One region of the Streptomyces sp. NPDC058008 genome, then DNA from elsewhere that is predicted to be linked to it. Evidence: riboswitches for the same ligand, from Rfam matches in the RefSeq annotation. Region 1 holds a riboswitch; each other region holds the start of a gene.
The links. Region 1 has a riboswitch for cobalamin ahead of ACFVS9_RS08485 (energy-coupling factor ABC transporter permease). Riboswitches for the same ligand answer to the same signal wherever they lie in the genome.
Positions count from the first base shown of each region.

Region 2: it holds a riboswitch for cobalamin, as region 1 does, so the genes downstream of both, ACFVS9_RS31015 (cobalamin biosynthesis protein) here and ACFVS9_RS08485 (energy-coupling factor ABC transporter permease) in region 1, are expected to answer to the same signal.
Region 3: it holds a riboswitch for cobalamin, as region 1 does, so the genes downstream of both, ACFVS9_RS16155 (ABC transporter substrate-binding protein) here and ACFVS9_RS08485 (energy-coupling factor ABC transporter permease) in region 1, are expected to answer to the same signal.

Region 1 is NZ_JBHVQX010000006.1:227,972-234,760, forward strand. Features, by position in the region: gene ACFVS9_RS08460 (hypothetical protein) at 1-290, opposite strand, end outside; gene ACFVS9_RS08465 (protease inhibitor I42 family protein) at 337-810, opposite strand; gene ACFVS9_RS08470 (peptidoglycan-binding protein) at 824-2,407, opposite strand; gene ACFVS9_RS08475 (hypothetical protein) at 2,418-2,819, opposite strand; gene ACFVS9_RS08480 (universal stress protein) at 3,149-4,078, shown strand; cobalamin riboswitch at 4,145-4,329, shown strand; gene ACFVS9_RS08485 (energy-coupling factor ABC transporter permease) at 4,359-5,075, shown strand; gene ACFVS9_RS08490 (energy-coupling factor ABC transporter substrate-binding protein) at 5,084-5,452, shown strand; gene cbiQ (cobalt ECF transporter T component CbiQ) at 5,459-6,208, shown strand; gene ACFVS9_RS08500 (energy-coupling factor ABC transporter ATP-binding protein) at 6,205-6,789, shown strand, end outside.
Region 2 is NZ_JBHVQX010000042.1:49,068-55,856, reverse strand. Features, by position in the region: gene ACFVS9_RS31025 (putative cobaltochelatase) at 1-97, opposite strand, end outside; gene ACFVS9_RS31020 (cobyric acid synthase) at 94-1,770, opposite strand; gene ACFVS9_RS31015 (cobalamin biosynthesis protein) at 1,767-2,711, opposite strand; cobalamin riboswitch at 2,840-2,969, opposite strand; gene ACFVS9_RS31010 (hypothetical protein) at 3,118-3,336, opposite strand; gene ACFVS9_RS31005 (anion permease) at 3,349-4,605, opposite strand; gene ACFVS9_RS31000 (class II aldolase/adducin family protein) at 4,854-5,516, shown strand; gene ACFVS9_RS30995 (alpha/beta hydrolase) at 5,584-6,723, shown strand.
Region 3 is NZ_JBHVQX010000014.1:69,849-76,637, forward strand. Features, by position in the region: gene ACFVS9_RS16145 (acyl-CoA dehydrogenase) at 1-1,706, shown strand, start outside; gene ACFVS9_RS16150 (hypothetical protein) at 1,703-1,870, shown strand; cobalamin riboswitch at 1,957-2,144, shown strand; gene ACFVS9_RS16155 (ABC transporter substrate-binding protein) at 2,175-3,248, shown strand; gene ACFVS9_RS16160 (FecCD family ABC transporter permease) at 3,287-4,330, shown strand; gene ACFVS9_RS16165 (ABC transporter ATP-binding protein) at 4,327-5,208, shown strand; gene ACFVS9_RS16170 (PRC and DUF2382 domain-containing protein) at 5,266-6,255, opposite strand; gene ACFVS9_RS16175 (adenosylcobinamide amidohydrolase) at 6,498-6,789, shown strand, end outside.

The DNA of each region.
Region 1 (6,789 bases):
CTCAGCCATTCCCGTACGAGCACGGCCGCCTCGCGGCCGGGCACGGGCTCGGGCAGCTCGGCGGCGCGGGCGAGTCCGCCGGCGCGCACGGTGTCGGCGAGGAAGGCGACCGAGCGCGGCTCGGTACCGAGGCGGTCGAGGACGACGGCCGCGGCGACGGCGCCGTCGCCGAACAGGGCGGTGCGCCGGCTGCCGGGCCCGGCGGTGAGGCCGTAGCGCAGCAGGACGGTGATGTCGAGCCGGGCCAGCTCGTCGTCCGTGCGGTCCGGCGGGTGCGGGGCGTCGTTCATGGCGGGGCCTCGGGTATCTGGTCTGGGCCGACCGGTCCGCTGCGGTTCAGCCGACCGTGACGGTGTAGGTGATGCGCTCGGGAGCCGGGGAGGGGGAGGGAGCCCCCGTGTCCGGGGTTGCGGAGGGACCGGTCGTCCCGGGCGGGAGCGTGGAGGTGTTGCCCTGGCAGGTGGTGAAGGTGCAGTGCAGCAGCGTGAACCGGGTGGTCCCTTCGCCCTTGGCCTCGAAGGTGAAGGTGAGCCGGCTGCCCGCACCGGCCATCGGGTCGTCCCCGGAGTCCGACGTGTCGTCCTGGCCGCGGCTGACCAGGACCGAGCTGTCGGGCTGGGGGTCAACCAGGTACCAGTACTCGCGGGTGGAGACGTTCTGGTCGACGGTGAGCGTGAAACGCTCGCCCGGCTCGGCGCTGATGGTGGTGTCCTTCACCGGGCGGCTCGTGGTGCCGGCGGAGCCGGCCGGCTCGTCGGCGCCGGGGCCGCAGCCCGTGGCGAGAGCGAGGAGCGCGGCCGCCGCGAGCACGGCACCGCCCCTGCTACCGGGGGAGATAGACACTGTACGCGTTGGGGAGTTCACTGTGGGAAGCCTTGCCCATGTGGCCGTTGATGAAGTCGTCCTCGCTGACCCAGGTGGTCGAGCCCCAGGGGTTGTACACCTGGAGCATGTCACCCTCCTGGGCGATGATGGTCATCGCGTGGGCACCCTTCTCGCCCGAGACGTCGACCGGCACCGGGTGCCCCTGCGCCACCGACCTCTCGACCTCGGTGAGGACCGCCCTTCGGTCAGCGGCGCTGTTCAGGTCCTGGCGCTGGTAGTCGGTGCCGGTGGCGCTGCCGACGGCGGTGTCGTTGATCCGTTCCTGCCCCTCCGGCCCCATGCCGCCCCAGTTCTCGCCGCCGTCCCCTTCGGTGTGCAGCCGGTGCTGTTCGGCCACCAGGCGCTGCTTGAAGGCTTCGGGGTCCTCCTCCTGGCCGTCGGGGCCGCCGGTGAGTTCGAGGGCGTACATGGGGTCGACCATGGCGCGGGACGTGACGGTGGACGAGGCCACGCAGGTGCCCTCGGAGCCGTCGCCGCCCTGGACCCACCGCTGCCCGTTGAAGGTGGCGTGGTCGGTGTTGTTGTTCGAACCGTTCGGTGCCAGGCCCTCGTCGTCCATGCTGTCCGAGGCGGTGACCACCGGCGTGAGGTGGCGGCGCATCCAGTCGGCGTCCTTGCCGTGGATCTTGTCCTGGAACTCCCCGATGTCGGCGACGCTGTGTCCGGCGGCCAGGGCCTTCATCAGATAGGCCCGCTCCTGCGGGTTGTCCGATCGGGCCAGCATCCGCTCCATGGCCATCTCGTCGTCGAGGTCCAGCTCGTCCATGCGCTTCGACGCGCGTTCCAGTTCGGCGGGCTTCAGGATCTCGTTCAGCTCGGGGTCGGCACCCGCTACGCCGGTGTCGGCGAGCATCAGCTTGTCGACGGCGGTGAGTTCGCTGGTCCCCATCTTCCCGGCCCGTGCCTCGGCGGCCCACTTGTTCAGGTCCCGGGCCGCGACACGGGTGGCCTCCTGCGCCTCGGAGACGGCTTCGTGCATCAGGTCGACCGCGTAGGAACCGAAGTGGGCGGCGTTCTTGCGGTCCCACTCCTCCTCGTCGTTCTCGTGCAGGTCGTCGAAGAAGCCGTCCCTGCCGCCGAGCATCTTCTTCTGCTCCAGCAGCTGTCCGCGGCCCTGCTCGTCCTTGCGCTGGGCGGCGCCTATCGCGTCGCCGAGCGTCAGCAGCACCTTCGCGGCGCCGTGGAACGCCTCGCTCATCTGCGTCGCCGAACGCCCGGCGGCGTTCACCGCGTCGGCGGCGAGGACGCTCGTGTCGCCGGCCCAGACCTCGGGAAGGCCTTTGCGGCCCACCCGGTCGACCTGGTCGAACACGCTGCCGACGCTGCCGACCTGGCCGAGGTAGAGCCTCGCCAGGCCCTCCAGCACGCCCTGGTCGCCCCCTGGCCGGGGCACCGAGAGGGCGTCGTCGATCAGGTCGAGGACCTCGTTCTTGCTCCCGGCGCCGAGCAGCTTCTTGGACAGGCCGGCGAGCCAGCCGAGGCGCAGGGCGGGGGAATCGAAAGGGGAGGTGAAGATCGACACCGGCCCGGCCTCAGTAACTGGAGAGGGCCGAGGTCAGCCCGCTCCGTGCGGGCGGGACGGCGCGAGCGTTCTCGTCGCCGACGGAGACGCTGTCCACGCCCATCCTCACCAGGCCGTCGGAGCCCCGGTATTCCTTCTTGGCCAACTGGACCTTGCCGCCGAGCTCGTGCAACGCCGCGGCGAGGGTCTTGGCCTCCGCCTCCCACGCCTTGACGAACGCGTTGATCGCCGACGCGGCGTCACTGCCCCCCGCCTCGGCGTACGAGTAGGTCGTGCGGGACTTGACGGCCGAGCTGACGCGGTCCATCTCCGTGCCGGCGTCGTCGAGTTGCAGGGCCTGGCCTGTCATGCCGGCCTTGATCCGGTAGTCGTCGTAACCCACCGCGCGCCTCCCCCGTATGCGTTCGATCATGACCGCAGGGAGGCTAGCACCCACCGCATATACGAAGTTCACACTTTCATCCGCCGCACACAACTCTCCGACATTACCCACCCCGCGGCACGGCACGGCACGGCCCGCGCCGGCCGGTCGCCCGGCCTCCCCACGGCTCCGTGCGCTGTGCGCTGCGCGTCACGAGACGGGTCAGGACGGGAACGCGCGCCGCCGTGCCGGGTGGTCCGTGACGCGCGTCCCGGGCCGCGCGCCGCATACGCGCTGGTCGGCGCCCCTGCGCTGGCCGCGTTCCCTCCGGCGGTGTCAGCATGGAACGTGCGGACACCGAAGCAGCGTGAGGAGCGGCGATGCGTACACGCCCGTCCGAGGCCCCGCACGATTCGAGGACGGTCGTGGGGGTCGACGGGTCGCAGCACGCCCGGGCCGCCGCGCTCTGGGGTGCGGCCGACGCGATGCGGCACGGGCGTGGTCTGGTGCTCGTGCACGCCCTGGATCTGGACCGCCTGGACCGGTTCGCCTCGTACGAGACGTCCGAGCACGTACGGGCCGCCGGGAGCGACCTGTTGGCGGAGGCGGCGGCGGAGGTCCGGCAGGGGTTCCCCGAGCTCGATGTCACGGTCAAGCTCAGCCGCCGGAAGCCGGTTGCGGCGCTTCACGCGTCCGTCCGGCCGAGCGGCACGATCGTCGTCGGGAGCAGGGGCGCCGGCGGGTTCGGCCCCCTCGTGCTGGGTTCGGTGGGCCTGGGTGTCGTCGTCGGCAGTCCCGCGCCCGTCGTCGTGGTGCGCGGGGAGACCGCGCGGGCGCACGGCGCGCCGGTCACCGCTGCCGTGCGCGACGAGCACGACGCCCGGTGGCTGGTACGCGCCGGACAGGAGGCGCTGGCCTGGGACAGCCCTCTGCGGTTGGTGAGCGTCCGGAACCTGCTGGCCCGGTTCGGGGCCCGGCAGCTCCCGCACGACGAGGCAGGGCGGGACGCGGACCCCGGTGAGCGGCCCGTGGAGGCGCTGGCCTCCCGGATCCGCGAAGGCCGTCCCGGCCTCACCGTGCGGACCGAGGTGGTCGAGGCCCGGTCGACCGCCTCCGCGCTCGTGGAGGCGAGCCGGCACGCCCAGCTCCTGGTGATGGGGAGCCATGAGCGGCGCGGGGTGTCCGTCCTGGGACTCGGCCACGTCGTGCACGCGCTGCTGCACCACTCCCACTGCCCGGTCCAGATCGTGCCCTACCTCCGTGACGCGGGAGGAGTGGCCGGGGAGGGGCTCGCGGAGGGCGAGGACTGAGGTGGGAGCCACGCGGCCCCGCACGGACCTGGGACGGTGCCGCTTGTCTTCGCCCCCCGCCCGGCACTACTGTCACCTCGCCTTGGTGAACGGGAAATCCGGTGTGATGCCGGTGCGGCCCTCGCCACTGTGATCGGGAAGTCCGGCTCCGGCCCTCGCGGGCAGCCACTGGGTCCTTGTGACCCGGGAAGGCGGAGTTCGGGCGGTGTCACCCGTAAGCCAGGAGACCGGCCAAGGCGCTTCAACCATCCACGAGGTGCTGGAGAGGGTCTGCCGAGTCATGCACATAGCCGAGGGTTTTCTGCCTCCGGCGCACGCGATCGCCTGGGGTGTCGCGTCCGCGCCGTTCGTCGTCCACGGAGTCCGGTCACTCACGCGTGAGGTCAGGGAGAACCCTGAGAGCACGCTCCTCCTGGGGGCCTCCGGGGCCTTCACGTTCGTACTCTCCGCGCTGAAGATCCCCTCAGTGACAGGGAGTTGCTCGCACCCCACGGGTACGGGGCTGGGAGCCATCCTGTTCCGCCCGCCGATCATGGCGGTCCTGGGGACCATCACCCTGCTGTTCCAGGCACTGCTGCTCGCGCACGGCGGCCTGACCACGCTCGGCGCCAACGTCTTCTCGATGGCGATCGTCGGGCCCTGGGCGGGGTACGCCGTCTACAGACTGCTGCGCAGGTACGGCGTTCCGCTGATGGTGGCGGTCTTCTTCGGGGCGTTCGTCGCGGACCTGTCCACCTACTGCGTCACCAGCGTGCAGCTGGCGCTCGCCTTCCCGGACCCGAGCAGTGGATTCCTGGGCGCGCTCGGCAAGTTCGGCTCCATCTTCGCGGTCACGCAGATCCCGCTGGCGGTGAGCGAGGGGCTGCTGACGGTGCTGGTGATGCGTCTCCTCGTGCAGTCCAGCAAGGGAGACCTGACCCGGCTCGGCGTGTTCCTCTCGGGCCGGCGCGACCGGTCCGCGAAGTCCGCGGCGGAGACCGAGGCGGTGGCCCGATGAACACGAGGATGACCCGGAACACGAAGATCAACGCGCTTCTGCTGCTCGTCGTGGCCGCGCTGGCCGTCCTGCCTCTGGCCCTCGGCCTCGGCGACGGGGAGAAGGAGCCGTTCAGCGGCTCCGACGCGCAGGCCGAGACGGCGATCACCGAGATCGATCCCGGTTACGAACCCTGGTTCTCCCCGCTGTACGAACCGCCGTCCGGTGAGATCGAGTCCGCCCTGTTCGCCCTGCAGGCGGCACTCGGCGCGGGTGTCCTCGCCTACTACTTCGGACTGCGGCGCGGGCGCCGTCAGGGGGAGCTGCGCGCCATCGCGCGACAGGACGGCGGCGGCGCCGGCAGTGATGCCGGCGGGGCGACGGCCCGAAGGACCTGAGCGCACGTGCTGCCGATCGACGCGGCGGCGCACAGCAGTCGCTGGCGCCGCCGCCATCCCCTGGACAAGGCCGTCCTCGGTCTGGGGCTCACGGTCCTCGCCCTCTCGCTGCCGCCCTGGCCCGGGGCGGCCCTGATCCTCACCGCCGCCCTGGCGGTGCTGCTCGGGCCGGCCGGTGTGAGCGCCCGCCACCTGTGGCGGGCGTACAAGGTGCCCCTGGGTTTCTGTGTCACCGGGGCCGCCACCCTGCTCGTGCAGGTCGGCGGGCCCGGCGGGCTCGTCACCCTTGCGGACGGGGGGCCGGTACGGGCCGCTGAACTGCTGCTGCGCACCTCGGCCGGGTCGCTCGGGGTCCTGCTGTTCGCGTTCACCACCCCGATGTCCGACCTGTTGCCGCGCCTGGTCAAGGCGGGGGTGCCCGCGCCCGTCGTGGATGTCGCCCTGGTGACGTACCGCATGAGCTTCCTGCTCCTCGACTCGATGCGCCGGATCAGGGAGGCGCAGGCGGCCCGGCTCGGGCACACCACCCGGGCCGCCGCCTGGCGGTCCCTGGCGGGCCTCGGGGCCACCGCGTTCATCAGGGCCTTCGACCGCGCGGCGCGCCTCCAGTCGGGGCTGGCCGGGCGCGGCTACGACGGCACCCTGCGTGTCCTGGTGCCCGAGGCCCGTGTCTCCGTCCGGTTCGTGGCGGTGAGCCTCACGCTGCTCGTGGCGCTCACCGCCCTGACCTTCGCCCTGGAAAGGCCGCTGTCATGAGCGAATCCGTGCTGCTCGCCCTGCGGGACGCGTCCTTCGCGTACGAGGAGGGTCCCGCCGTGCTCAGCGGGCTCGACTTCGAGGCGCACGAGGGGCGCGCGCTCGCCCTCCTCGGCCGGAACGGCAGCGGGAAGACCACGCTGATGCGTCTGCTCAGCGGCGGACTGCGCCCGCGCACCGGGCAGTTGACGGTCGAGGGCAGCCCCGTCACGTACGACCGCAAGGGGCTCACCCGGCTGCGCACCACCGTCCAGCTGGTGGTGCAGGACCCGGACGACCAGCTGTTCGCGGCGTCCGTCTCGCAGGACGTCTCGTTCGGGCCGCTGAATCTCGGCCTGCCCGACGCCGAGGTCCGCGCCCGGGTGGACGAGGCGCTGACCGCCCTCGACATCACCGCCCTGGCCGACCGCCCCACCCATCTGCTCTCCTACGGACAGCGCAAACGGACCGCCATCGCGGGTGCGGTCGCGATGCGGCCCCGTGTGCTGATCCTCGACGAGCCGACCGCGGGGCTCGATCCGGACGGGCAGGAACGCCTGCTCGACACGCTCGGCGCCCTCCGCGACGCCGGCACCACCGTC
Region 2 (6,789 bases), on a different contig from region 1:
GGACCCCGCCGACGGCGGGACTCACGGCGTTGAGCAGCAGTCCGAGCCGCAGATCGTCCTGCCCGACGATGGCGGTGAAGGGATACGGCGTACTCACGGAGCCTCCTCTGTAGCGATCACATCTGCACGGTCGGACGCGGCCGCGGCGGCCCCGCCCCATGGGCCGGGGCGCCCGCCGGCCCCTTGTGGCGCGCCGGGCGCGGGGACGGGTGCGGGCGGTGTCCGTACCGCTCCGGGAGCCGGCGCGGGCGGTGCCCCCGGCGCCCCCGGTGCTCCCGGTGCGAGGAACGGCAGCCCCTCCGGCGCGCCCGTCTCGATCAGCCGCCACAGGGCGTCCGTGTCCGCGTGCTCCTCGATCAGGTCCCCCAGCCGGTCCAGCTGTTCCTCCCGCAGCGCCCCGAAGCTCGTGTCCGGCGCCGCCGTGAACCGCCGCCCCGCGGCCCGCGCGACCTCGGCCAGGAACGCCCGCCGGAAGGAGTCGCTCTCCAGCGACCCGTGCCAGTGCGTCCCCCACACGGAGCCGGCCCGGCACCCGTCCAGGAACGGCTCGCCGCCGTCCACCTCGGCGACCCCGTGGTGGATCTCGTACCCCTCCACCGGTTCGCCGAGGGCCGTTCCGACCGGGCGGGCCAGGACCTTCTCGCGGCCGAAGCGGACCCGCACCGGCAGCAGCCCGAGGCCCTTCACCACACCGGCCCGCGACTCCACGTCGTCCTCGATGCGCTCACCCAGCACCTGGAACCCCCCGCAGATCCCCAGCACCGGCCGCCCCTCGGCGGCCCGCCGCTCCAGGGCGCCGGCCAGACCCCGCTCGCGCAGCCACGCCAGCGCCTTCACCGTGCCCCGCGTGCCCGGCACGATGACCAGGTCAGCGTCGGCGAGTTCCTCCGCCCGGTCCACGAACCGCACCACCACACCCGGTTCGGCCGCCAGCGCGTCCACATCGGTGAAGTTCGACATGAGCGGCACCGCGCACACCGCGACCCGCAGCACGTCCTCACCGTGCGGCGGGGCCACGACCGACTCCCGTACGGCACCGCGCATCGAGACCCGCAGCCCGTCCTCCTCGTCGATGCCCAGACCGTGGGCGTACGGCAGCACCCCGTACGTCCGCCGGCCCGTGAGCCCCAGCAGCATGTCGAGGCCGGGCTCCAGCAGCGACACGTCACCGCGGAACTTGTTGACGAGGTATCCGGCGATCAGTGACTGGTCCTCGGCGCTCAGCAGCGCCGTCGTGCCGAAGAACGAGGCGAACACGCCGCCCCGGTCGATGTCGCCGACCACCAGCACGGGGAAGCGCGCGGCCCGCGCGACGCCCATGTTCACGATGTCCGTGCGCCGGAGGTTGATCTCGGCCGGACTGCCCGCCCCCTCGCAGATCACCGCGTCATGACTGCCCCGCAACTGCTCCAGACAGTCCGTGACCGTCCCCAGCAGAGCCTCCTGCCGCCCCCCGTGGTAGCCGCGCGCGCTCATCTCGCCGACCGGCCTGCCCATCAGGACGACCTGGCTGGAGCGGTCGCCGCCCGGCTTGAGCAGCACCGGGTTCATCAGCGCCGACGGCTCCACCCGGGCCGCCTGCGCCTGCATCGCCTGGGCCCGGCCGATCTCCGCCCCCTCCCGGGTGACGAACGAGTTCAGCGACATGTTCTGCGCCTTGAACGGCGCGACCTTCACCCCCCGGCGCACCAGCCACCGGCAGATCCCGGCCGTGACGACGCTCTTGCCCGCGTCCGACGTGGTTCCCGCGACCAGCAGTCCGCCGCTCATGTGACTCTCCGTCCCACGGCCAGCCGCCCCGCCGCACACACGGCGAGGGCCAGCACACTCACCCGGCGCGACAGCCGCACCGCGCGTTCGATGTCCGTGACCCGCACGTCCCGGCCCGCCCCGCCGTTGAGCACCGGCCGGTGCTCGACCCGTCCGCCGTAGGCCAGGGTGCCGCCCAGCCGTACGCCGAGCGCCCCCGCGAACGAGGCCTCCACCGGCCCCGCGTTGGGGCTCGGATGCCGGCCGGCGTCGGCCCGCCAGGCCCGGACGGCCTCGCGCGGGCGGCCCCCGGCGGCCACCGCGAGCACGGCGGTGAGCCGAGCCCCTGGCCAGCCGGCGACGTCGTCGAGCCGGGCCGACGCCCAGCCGTAGCGCCGGTGACGCGGCGACCGGTGCCCGACCATCGCGTCGAGCGTGTTGACCGCCCGGAAGCCGACCAGCCCCGGTACACCGGCGAGGGCGCCCCACACCAGGGCCCCCACGACGGCGTCGGAGGTGTTCTCGGCGACGGACTCCACCACCGCGCGGGCGATCCCCGGTCCGTCCAGCGCCTGCGGATCGCGGCCGCACAGGTGCGGCAGCCGCTCCCGGGCCAGCTCGACGTCCCCGGCGGCCAGGGCCCCGCCGATGGCGCGGGCCTCCCGGCCCAGCGACGTGCCGCCGACGACGGACCAGGTGGCCGCCGCGGTCAGTGCCACGGCGGCGGCGGGACGGTTCCGTACGGCGCGGGCGGCCAGCGCGGCGGCGCCCGTGGCGCCTCCGGCGCAGACCAGCGCGTGCAGCGCGCCCCGGCCCCGGTGGTCGCCCCACAGGCGGTTCTCGACGCCCGCCGCGGCACGGCCGAAGGCGGCGACGGGATGACCGCGCCGGGGGTCACCGAGCAGCAGGTCGCCGATCAGGCCGGCGGCGGCGCCGTACGCGAAGATGCGGTCGGCTCGCACCGCTCAGCCGGCCGTCGCGCCTCGGTGGACCTTCGCGGCAGGTGGTACGGCGACCGACGCAGGGCAGCCCGACATGGCGTATGTCCTCACTCAGGGTCCGCGCCCTGGTTCGACGTGACCGGCGACGAGAGTCTCCTGGCTCCCGGATCCGCAGTTCCTCCGGCCTTCCAGTCCGCGGTGGCGGACCGTGACTTCCGTATGGAGGCTGCTCCCCGGTGACAGTGGCGGGACCGCGCCGGATTCGCACCGGCTTCCTCTGCTGTCGCCGTAAATGGCTCCGGCAGTCCACCACGCTCCGCGAATGTCCGTCAACCTGCCGTTGACCTGCGAGGCTTCGGTGTGCTCAGACGCACACCGGGCCGGACACGCCCGTGGTGTGTCCGGCCCGGTGCGTCCGCAGGGGGATTCAGGCGACGATCAGGTAGATGCCGTACGCGACGGCCGCCGCGCACAGCGCGAAGCAGGCGTACGCGCCGGTGCGCGCCAGGACGCTGCCGCCGCCCCGCGCCGTGGACGTCTGCCTGGCGAGGCCGGTGACGCCGAGGGTGAAGAGGCCGACCAGCGCGACGGTGATCACGAGGCTGACGCCGAAGACGGAAGCGAGAGCTGCCCAGTCGATGTTCATGCGGATCTGTCCTTACACCGTGGCCGGCCGGTCGGCCGGGGTCTCGGCCGTCGCGGACGGGGCGTGGATGGTGGTCTTGAGGTCCGGCACGCTCACGCCGGCGGGCGGCGGGGCGACCGCCGCGATGGCGGTCGTCACGACACCCGCGGGCTCGCCCTCGGGCGCGTTGACGTTGGTGTGGTCGACCGGCTTGCGGCGCGACAGCAGCCAGATGGCGCCGGAGCCCGCGACCAGCAGGACCGCGACCACCGCGACGCCCCAGGGCCCCTGCTTGGTGAGGAACTCGGCCCCCGCGCCGACGAGTCCGGCGGCCGGCAGGGTCAGACCCCAGGCGACGAACATCCGGGTGGCGGTGGACCAGCGGACCACACCGCCCTTGCGGCCGAGACCCGCGCCCATCACCGCGCCGGAGCAGGACTGGGTGGTCGAGAGGGAGAAGCCGAGGTGCGAGGAGGCCAGGATGACCGTCGCCGCACTCGTCTGGGCCGCGAAGCCCTGCGGCGGACGCAGGTCGGTGAGACCGCTGCCCATGGTGCGGATGATGCGCCAGCCGCCGAGGTAGGTGCCCAGGGCGATGGCCACGCCCGCGGAGGCGATGACCCAGACGGGCGGGTTGGAGCCGGGGGAGAGGACACCGCCGGTGACCAGGGCCAGGGTGATGATGCCCATGGTCTTCTGCGCGTCGTTGGTGCCGTGCGCGAGCGAGACGAGACCGGCCGAGGCGATCTGCCCGGCGCGGTAGCCCTTCGCGGTGGACCTGAGCTGGGCCTCGTCGGTGATCTTCCGGTTGAGGCGGTACGTCAGCTTCGTGGCCAGCAGCGCGGCGACACCGGCCACGACGGGCGCGGCGACGGCGGGCAGCAGGACCTTCGTCACGACGGTGCCGCCGTTGATCGAGGACCAGCCGGCCGACATCACCGCGGCGCCGATGAGGCCGCCGAAGAGTGCGTGGGAGGAACTGGAGGGCAGGCCGACCAGCCAGGTCAGCAGATTCCACAGGATGGCGCCGACGAGCGCGGCGAAGATGACCTCGGTTCTGAGGCCGTTCTCATTGATGATCCCGCCGGAGATCGTCTTGGCGACCTCCACCGACAGGAACGCGCCGACGAGGTTGAGAACGGCGGACATGGCCACCGCCGTCTTGGGCTTGAGAGCGCCGGTCGAGATGGTGGTGGCCATCGCGTTGGCGGTGTCGTGGAAACCGTTCGTGAAATCGAACACGAGAGCTGTCACGATCACGATCGCGAGCAGCAGCGTGATGTGTTCCATTTACCCAGGCAATCGTTCGACGTCATTGGCACGTGGAACGTAAGCAACCTGGGTGAACGGAAGATGAACTGGGCAGGGCGGCACGGTGACCCCATTCGCGTACGCGGGTTCCGCTTGTGTGCGGCAGGAGGAGGGCGGAGGGCCGCGGGCGGTGCGGGGCCCGGATCCCGGAAGGCGCGGACGGCCCCGGCCGCGACCGTTCCGTCCCGTCGGGGAGACCTCGGTCACGTGCCCCCTAGGATCCCCGTATGAGTGACGTGGACAGCGACGCGGTCCGCCGCGCGTGGGACGGTGTCGTCGCGACGGCCCGGCGGACCGCCGCCGACGGCCTGGTCGTCGGGACCTCGGGCAACGTCTCGGCCCGGGTCGGCGACCTCGTCCTGGTCACCCCGAGCGGGGTGCCCTACGACCGGCTGGGCCCCGGGGACGCGGTCGGGACCGACCTGGAGGGACGGCAGGTCCTGGGAGACATGGTCCCGACCAGCGAACTCCCGCTCCACCTGGCGGTCTACCGCGGCACCGGCGCCGCGGCCGTCGTCCACACCCACGCCGTGCACGCGACGGCCGTCTCCACCCTCGTCACCGAGGTCCCCCTCGTCCACTACGCCGCCGCCCTGCTCGGCGGCCCCGTCCGCACCGCCGCCTACGCGCGCTACGGCAGCGCCGAACTGGCCCGCGGCATGATGACCGCCCTGCGCGGCCGCACCGGCTGCCTGCTGCGCAACCACGGCACCGTCACCTACGGGAACACCCTCGACGAGGCCTACGACCGCACCGCCCAGCTCGAATGGATGTGCAGGCTCTGGCTCACCGCGAGCTCCGTGCCCGGCCACCGCCCCGCCCTGCTCACCCCGGACCAGCTGCGCGAGGTCCAGGACGCCCTGGAGACGTACGGCCAGCCGCCCGGCTGAGCCCGCCCCCGCACCGTACGGCCCCCGCCCGCTGGCAGCCGGCGCCGGCGCCCGGGACACTGGAGCCGTGCGCCCGGCAACAGCGGCGGCAGTGGCCGCCACCTCGGTCCTCGGCGTCGGCGCGGCAGCGGTCGCCGCCGGACGCCACGCCAGCGACGCCGCCCTCGCGGCGCCCTCGCCACGCCCCTTCCCCGGAGACCGCCGTCTCACCGTGCACGCCACCGCGGCCGGCCGGATCACCCTGACCCGTTCGTTCTCCGCGCTGCGCCCCGGCACGTACGGACTGACCGGCCGCGACGTCCACGCGGTGGCAGGCCCGGTGATCGAACAGGCGCCCGGCGACACCGCGGCCTCCGCCGACACCGTCGTACGCCGACTGGAACGCGTGACCCTCGGTAGCCTGAAGCCCGGTGCCAGGGTCCGCCTCACCCCCGAGCTCCACCGAGGGGACCCGTCGGCCGCCCTCGGACTGGCCTACAAGGAGGTCGAGATCCCCGGTGAGCTGGGCGCCCTGCCCGCCTGGTTCGTGCCCGGGGCCCGCGAGACCTGGGTGATCACCGTGCACGGTCTCGGCACCACCCGGGACCACCCCATGAACGTCCTGGGCTTCCTCCACGACCAGCAGTTCCCCGTGCTGGACCTCGCCTACCGCGGCGACCCGGGCGCCCCGCGTTCCCCCGACGGACTCAGCCACCTCGGCGAGTCCGAATGGCGCGACCTCGACGCGGCCATCCGCCACGCCGTGCGCTACGGGGCCGAGAACGTCATCCTGCACGGCTGGTCGACCGGTGCGTCGATGGCCCTCCACGCGACCGTCAACTCCGCCCGCCGCGACCGCGTCAGCGGCCTCGTCCTCGACTCCCCGGTGCTGGACTGGAGGGCCACCCTGCGCGCCCTCGCCTCGGCCCGGGGCGTCCCCTCCGCGCTGCTGCCGCTGGCCGTCCGGGCCGCCCAGGGCCGGACCGGGCTGCACGGCGCCCCGCTGCTGGACACCTCGGTGCCGACGGCCCTGCACGTGCCCACGCTCCTCCTCCACGGCCCCGACGACACCCTGGCCCCCTGGGCCCCGTCGCGGGAGCTCGCCGACCGCCGGCCCGACCTGGTGACCCTGCACTCCGTACCGCAGGCTCCGCACGCGGCGATGTGGAACGCCGACCCGGCGGGATACGAGGAGGCGCTCCGCCGCTTCCTCACGCCCCTGATGTGAGCTGATGGGCCGGAACCACCCGGTTGGTGCCCCGTCCCGGGAGCCCGCCGAACCCCGGTGACACGG
Region 3 (6,789 bases), on a different contig from region 1:
CGGTCGGCGGAACGCCCCAGGAGCGACTGGAACTCGCCTACGACCGGTTGCGGGTCCTCAACCGGTCCCTCGACAGCGGAGCACGGCTCGCCGCCGACCCGCGGGCACTGGCCGCCCTGCACACCTGGCTGGGCCCGGTGGACCCCGCCCTGACCACCGTGGCGGGCATCCACTACAACCTCTTCCTCGGCAGCCTCCTCGACCACGAGTGCGCCGGCCGCCGCGACCTGTCGGACTACCTGACACTGCGGCGCATCGGAACCTTCCTCTGCACGGAGGTGGCGCACGGCAACAACGCGGCGGCCATGGAGACCACCGCGACGTACGACCGTGAGCGGGACGGCTTCGTCCTGCACACCCCGAACGCGGGCGCGCAGAAGTTCATGCCCAACACCAGCCCGGCGGGCGGGGCGAAGTCGGGCCTGGTCGCCGCGCGTCTGATGGCCGACGGGTCGGACCACGGGGTGCGCCTCTTCCTGGTGCCGCTCACCGACGAGGTGGAGGCGCTGCCCGGGATCCGGGTGAGGCCGCTCCCCGCCCGCATGGGCAGCCCGGTGGACCACTGCCTCACCTCGTTCGACCGGCTCTTCGTCGCGCGGGACGCCCTCCTCGGATCCGCGGTCGGCGCCCACGAGGAGTTCAGGACCGGCCCCGGGGACAGGCGGCGGCGGTTCATGACCTCGATCGGGCGGGTCACCCCCGGCCGGATCTCCATGAGCGCCTGCGCGGCCGGCTCCGCCCGCGCGACCCTGGCGGTCGCCGTGCGCTACGGCGGCCACCGCATGATCTCCGGGGGCCGGGGCACGCCGCCCGTACCCGTCAACGCCCACCGGACCCACCACGGACCGCTGGCCTCGGCCATGGCCACGGTCTTCGCGATGAGCCTCCTCTACCGCAGGGCACAGGAGCGCTGGGAGGCCTGTACGGACGAGGAGGGCCGGGCCGACGCGGCGCGGCTCGTCGACGTCGCCAAGGCGTGGATCACCTGGCGGGCCCGTGAAGTCATCGTCGAGAGCCGTGAACGCTGCGGCGCACAGGCCCTGCTGGAGAACAACGGCATGACCGAACTGGTCACGGGGGTCGAGGGGGCCATCACGGCGGAGGGCGACAACATCGCCCTGTACGCCAAGGCGGCGGGCGACATGCTCTTCGCCGCCGAGCCGGGCCGGGAGGACACCCCGGTGCCGTACACCGGTGACCTGGCCGACCCCCGCCACCTCCGCGCGCTCCTGGCCTCCGTGCAGGACATCTGGTTCGCCCGGGCCAGGGAACGCGCACTGCGGGCACCGGACGCCGACGCCCGGGGGCGGTGGAACGCGGCCGCCGGACACGCCCTGCGCGGGGTCGAGGCCTACGCCTACCGGCAGGCCGCCGAAGCCTACGCCGAGGCGCGCGCCGCGCTGCCCGAAGGGGCCGCCAGGGACCGGCTGGGAGAGCTGGAGCGGCTGTTCGCCGTCGAGTGGCTGGCCCGCAACAGCGGTGATCTGCTGGCCGCCGGCCTCCTGAACGGCGCCCAGGTCGAGGCCCTGGCGGAGACCTCCGAGGAGCTGATCGCCGCGGTCGCCGGGCACGCCCCCCAACTGGCCGACGCCTTCGCCCTGCCCGAGGCGCTGCTCGCCGACTGGCCGATCGCCGGACCCGGTTACGCGGACGCCTACGACGATCCCGAGGGCTCCTGGAACACCGCCCCGGCGGACGCCCGGTGAGCGCGCCGAGGGAACAGGCGGTGTGCGGCAGGCTGGGCGAGCGCCTGGAGATCCTGGGCCTGCGCGCGGTCCTGCTGGCCTACTGGGGTACGACGTCCGTGCTCGCCCGCCGCTGCGGGAAGCCCCGGACCGACTGCGGCGAATCGGTTCACCACAAGCGCTGAACCACCCGACGGCCGCCGCCGGTACGGCGGGGCAGGTCCCGCCCCCTCGTACCGGCGACGGCCCCGGGAGCCGCCGACACGCCGCGTGATAGCTTGCAGGCGCCAGTCACACTCCACGTGGAGTCAGGGAATCCGGTGCGAATCCGGAGCTGACGCGCAGCGGTGAGGGGGACGGGCGGGGCCACGGCCACTGGGACACCCTCGGGTGCACCGGGAAGGCGCTCCGTCCGGACGAACCCGAGTCCGAAGACCTGCTGGCACCCGCTTCCGCACCGGGAGCGGAACACCGTAGCGGGCTCCGCGCATGGGCCCAGAGACGCCGAGGGACTCCGTGCCGCCCATAGCCAGCACCGTACGCCGAACCGCCCCGCTCGTCGCGGGACTCCTCCTCCTGACCGCGTGCGGCACGGACGGGGGCACATCCGGGCGGGCCGAGGGGGCGGGGTCCGCCGCCGGCTTCCCCGTGACGCTGGAGAACTGCGGCCGCACGGTCACCGTCGACGCGCCTCCGCGCCATGCCGTCTCGCTGAACCAGGGATCGACGGAGATCCTCCTCTCCCTGGGCCTCGCCGACCGGCTCGCCGGGACCGCGACCTGGACCGACCCGGTGATGAAGGGCCTGGAGAAGGACGAGGCCGGGGTCCCCCGCATCGCGGAGAACCAGCCCTCCTCGGAGAAGGTCCTCGCCGAGGAACCCGACTTCGTCAGCGCCTCCTTCGAATCCACGCTCGGCAAGGGCGGTGTCGCGACCCGCGACCGGTTCGAGGAGCTGGGTGTCCCCACCTACCTCTCACCCACCGACTGCGCGGGCAAGGACAACACCGGCAGCAGCGACGGCTCCCGCACCGAGCGCCTGACCATGGACAGCGTCTACGGCGAAGTACGCGACCTCGCCGCGGTGTTCGGCGTACCCGAGCGCGGCGAGAAGCTCGTCACGAGCCTCCGGGACCGCGTCGACCGGGCCACCGCGGACATCGACGCGTCCGACGCCACCCTGCTCTACTGGTTCGCCAACGCGGAGGCCCCCTACCTGGCGGGATGCTGCGGCGCCCCCGGGATCATCACCGAGGAGATCGGCGCGAAGAACGTCTTCGACGACACCCACGAGGAGTGGCCCCAGATCAACTGGGAGACCGTCGCCGACCGCAACCCCGACGTGCTGGTCGTCGGCGACCTCACCCGCAAGTCGCAGACGGCCGAGAGCGCCGCCAGGAAGATCGCGTTCCTGGAGTCCAACCCCGCCACGAAGAACATGGACGCCGTCCGCGACAAGCGGTACGTGCTGCTCAGCGGCCAGGCCATGAACCCGACGATCCGGACCGTGGAGGGCGTGGAACGCGTCGCGGCGGCGCTGCGTTCGTTCGGGCTCGCGGGGTGACGCGGACCGAACAGGCCCCGGACGTACACGCGGAGCCGGTGCCCCCCGTCCAGGTGGCCGCCGGAGCCCGCATCGTGCGCGAAGGCCTCCTGTGGGGCGCCGGCCTCGCCCTGCTGCTCCTGTCCGTCGCGGTCGCCGTCACGATCGGCCCCGCCCGCATCTCCGTCCCCGACGTCTGGTCCGCGGTGGCCTCGCACCTCGGCCTCGGGGAGGGACGGCTGACCCCGATCCGCGACGGCATCATCTGGAACCTGCGCATGCCCCGCACCCTGCTGGCCGCCGTGTGCGGCGCCGGGCTCGCGGTGTGCGGCACCGTGATGCAGTCGCTGCTGCGCAACCCGCTCGCGGACCCCTTCGTCCTCGGCGTCTCGTCGGGTGCGTCCACCGGCGCCGTCGTGGTCGTCGTCCTGGGCGTCGGCGGGGGAGCGGTGTCGGTCTCCGGCGGCGCGTTCGCCGGAGCCCTGTGCTCCTTCGCCCTGGTGCTGCTGCTGAGCCACACACTCGGCGGATCCACCGACCGGGTCGTGCTCTCCGGGGTGGCGGCCATGCAGCTGTTCTCCGCGCTCACGTCCTTCGTCGTGATGACCGCCGCCGACGCCGAGCAGACCCGGGGCGTCCTCTTCTGGCTCCTCGGCTCGCTGAGCGGGGTCGGCTGGGGCGACGTGTGGATGAGCTCCGCCGTGCTGGCCGTGACCCTGCTGATCTGCCTCGGCCACGCCCGCACCCTCGACGCCTTCGCCTTCGGGCAGGACGCCGCGGCGGCCCTCGGGGTGCACGTCGCGCGCACCAGGATCGTGCTGCTCTGCACGACCGCGCTGCTCACCGCGGCCCTCGTCGCCTCGGCGGGCGCCATCGGCTTCGTCGGCCTCGTCCTGCCGCACGCCGCCAGGGCACTGGCGGGCTCGGGCCACCGCAGGCTGCTGCCGGTGACCGCGCTCGCCGGGGCCGTGTTCCTGGTCTGGGTCGACACCCTGGCCAGGACCGTCCTCGATCCGCAGGAGGTCCCGGTCGGGGTGGTCACCTCCCTCATCGGGGTGCCCGCGTTCGTCCTGGTCCTCTACCGCACCCGGAGGAGCGCATGATCCGGCCCACGTCCGCGACGGACGCCCCCGGCGACGGGCTGCGGGCCGAGCGCGTCAGCAGGGAGGCCGGCGGCAGGATCGTCCTCGACGGGGTCAGCGTCGCGCCGAGGCCCGGCAGCACGGTCGGGCTCCTGGGACCCAACGGGTCGGGCAAGACCACGCTGCTGCGGGTGATGTCGGGCGTGCTCGCCCCGGGCGCGGGCGTCGTGACCCTCGACGGCCGCACGCTCGCCGAGACCGGCCGCAGGGCTGTGGCCCGCCGCGTGGCGGTCGTCGACCAGCACGCGGCCACCCAGGTCGACCTGAGCGTCCTGGACGTCGTACGCCTCGGCCGCATCCCGCACCGGCGCGCCTGGTCCGCGTCCGGCCCCGAGGACGAGGACGCCGTGCGCGAGGCCCTCGCCCGCACCGGGCTCGCCGAGCGCGCCGCGCAGTCCTGGCACACCCTGTCCGGCGGTGAGCGCCAGCGGGTCCAGATCGCCCGCGCCCTCGCGCAGGAGCCACGTGAACTCCTCCTGGACGAGCCCACGAACCACCTCGACATCCAGCACCAGCTGGAACTGCTCTCCCTGGTCGCCGCACTGCCCGTGACCGCGGTGATCGCGCTGCACGACCTCAACCTGGCCGCCATGTTCTGCGACCGGGTGACGGTCATGAAGGAGGGCAGGGTGGTGGCCGGCGGAACGCCCTCGGAGGTCATCACCGAGGAACTCATCGCCGATGTCTACCGCGTACGCGCGGTGGTCACGCCGGACGGGCCGGGAGGGCGCCCCTCGGTGCGCTTCCTGCCCGGGCGACCCGCCCGCCCGGGACCGGCACCCGGCGGAGCGGAGGCCGTCCACGCGGCTCCGGCGGACGGCGGGAGGGCGGGCCCGTGAACCGCCCGGGTCCGCCCCTCGTCGGTGTCGCGCGGCCTCCCGCCGCTGTGTGAGGGGTCAGCGACGACGTCCCTCGCCGAACTCGCCGCCCATGTCCTTGCCGCTGCCCGTGTCCTTGCCGTCCGCGTAGTCGATCTTCTCCTTGCGGAGCTCCGCGGACACTTCCTTCTGCTCGGTGACCTTGCTGGTCTCGAGACGGACCCGCTCCACGGGGACCGCCTCCTTGCGGACGGTGGCCCGTTCGGCGTGCAGGGTGACTTCGACGTCCTGCTCGCCGAGTTCGCCGCCCCCCTTGACGCCCGCTCCCTTCTCGCCCGGCTTCAGGGGTTCGCGCACCACGCGGACCTCTTCGTGGGACACCGGCACCGTCCGGGTGACGTTCTCGGTCACCACGTACTTGTGCAGGCGGGCCCTGCCGCTCTCGTACTCCTCGGTCCCGACCTGGAGCTGCTCCTCGGACCGGACCATCTCCTCGCGGCCGGTACCCGTGGCGGACCGCTCGGCTCCGGCTCCGGCGAGCGGGCGCGACGTGGCGGAGGCGTCCGTGTCGCGGTGCCTCCCCATGCCGGCCGTGGTGCCGGCGGCCTGCGCCTGACCGGTCGTCCCGGTGCGCGCGGTGCCGGCCGCTCCCGCCGCCCCGGCCGCACCCGCGGCACCCATGGCACCCGTTCCGGTCCCGGACGTCGTGCGCGCGTCGCCGCCCGCCCCGGCGTGCCCGGTGCCCTTCCTGGTCATGCCGTAGTGCCGGTAGAGCTCCTCCTCCTCCGATACGGACAGGTGCGCGTCCGCGTCCACCCGGGGGGCTTCCTTGACGCGGTCCTTCGGGTGCGAGACGTGCAGGTCCGAGCCCACGCGGCGGGCCCCGGCCAGCGGAACGAAGCTCTCCTTCATGCCGAACATGCCGGTCTTGACCGTGATCCAGTCGGGCTTGCCGGTGTCGTCGTCGACGTACACCCGGCCCACCGTGCCGACCTTCTCGCCGTCGCTGTCGTAGACGGTCAGACCGTCGAGTTCTCCGGAATCCGTGAAACCGTCAGCGGCTCCCATGGCCGATACCTCCTCGCCCGGGCGCGTCCTGCGGTTGGGTCCAGCAGGGGAGGCGCGTCCGGCTTCCATCGCGCCTCACCCGGTTGACGGCTGCAACTTCCCGGCCCGGGCGGTGAGCGGCCGAGGAGACCGGGCCGGGGCCGTGGCCCCGTTCCACGCGGATATCGGGCCGCCACACGCGTTACGCCATTCGGGTGAGCACTCTCCCGGGTGCGCCGGGAGTGCGGTCCCGGCCCGCCCGTATGATCGACGCGCCGCTGCCGACCGTCGGCAGGCCTGTCAGGGGGTACGTCATCGGATCCGTGGGCATCCGCCTGCCCCGGCAGCGCGGCGAACTGCTCGCCAGGCGGGAGGACGGCGTCGCGCTGCACCACCTGGTCTGGCGGCTGGGACCCGGGTGGCGGGTCTGCGCCAGCGCCGTGCTCGGCGGCGGGATCGGCCCGCGGGCCTGGATCCTGAACGCCCAGGTGCCCGGCGGCTACCCCCGGCTCGACCCGGCCCTGCACCTGGCGGAGATCGCCGCGGCGGAGACGC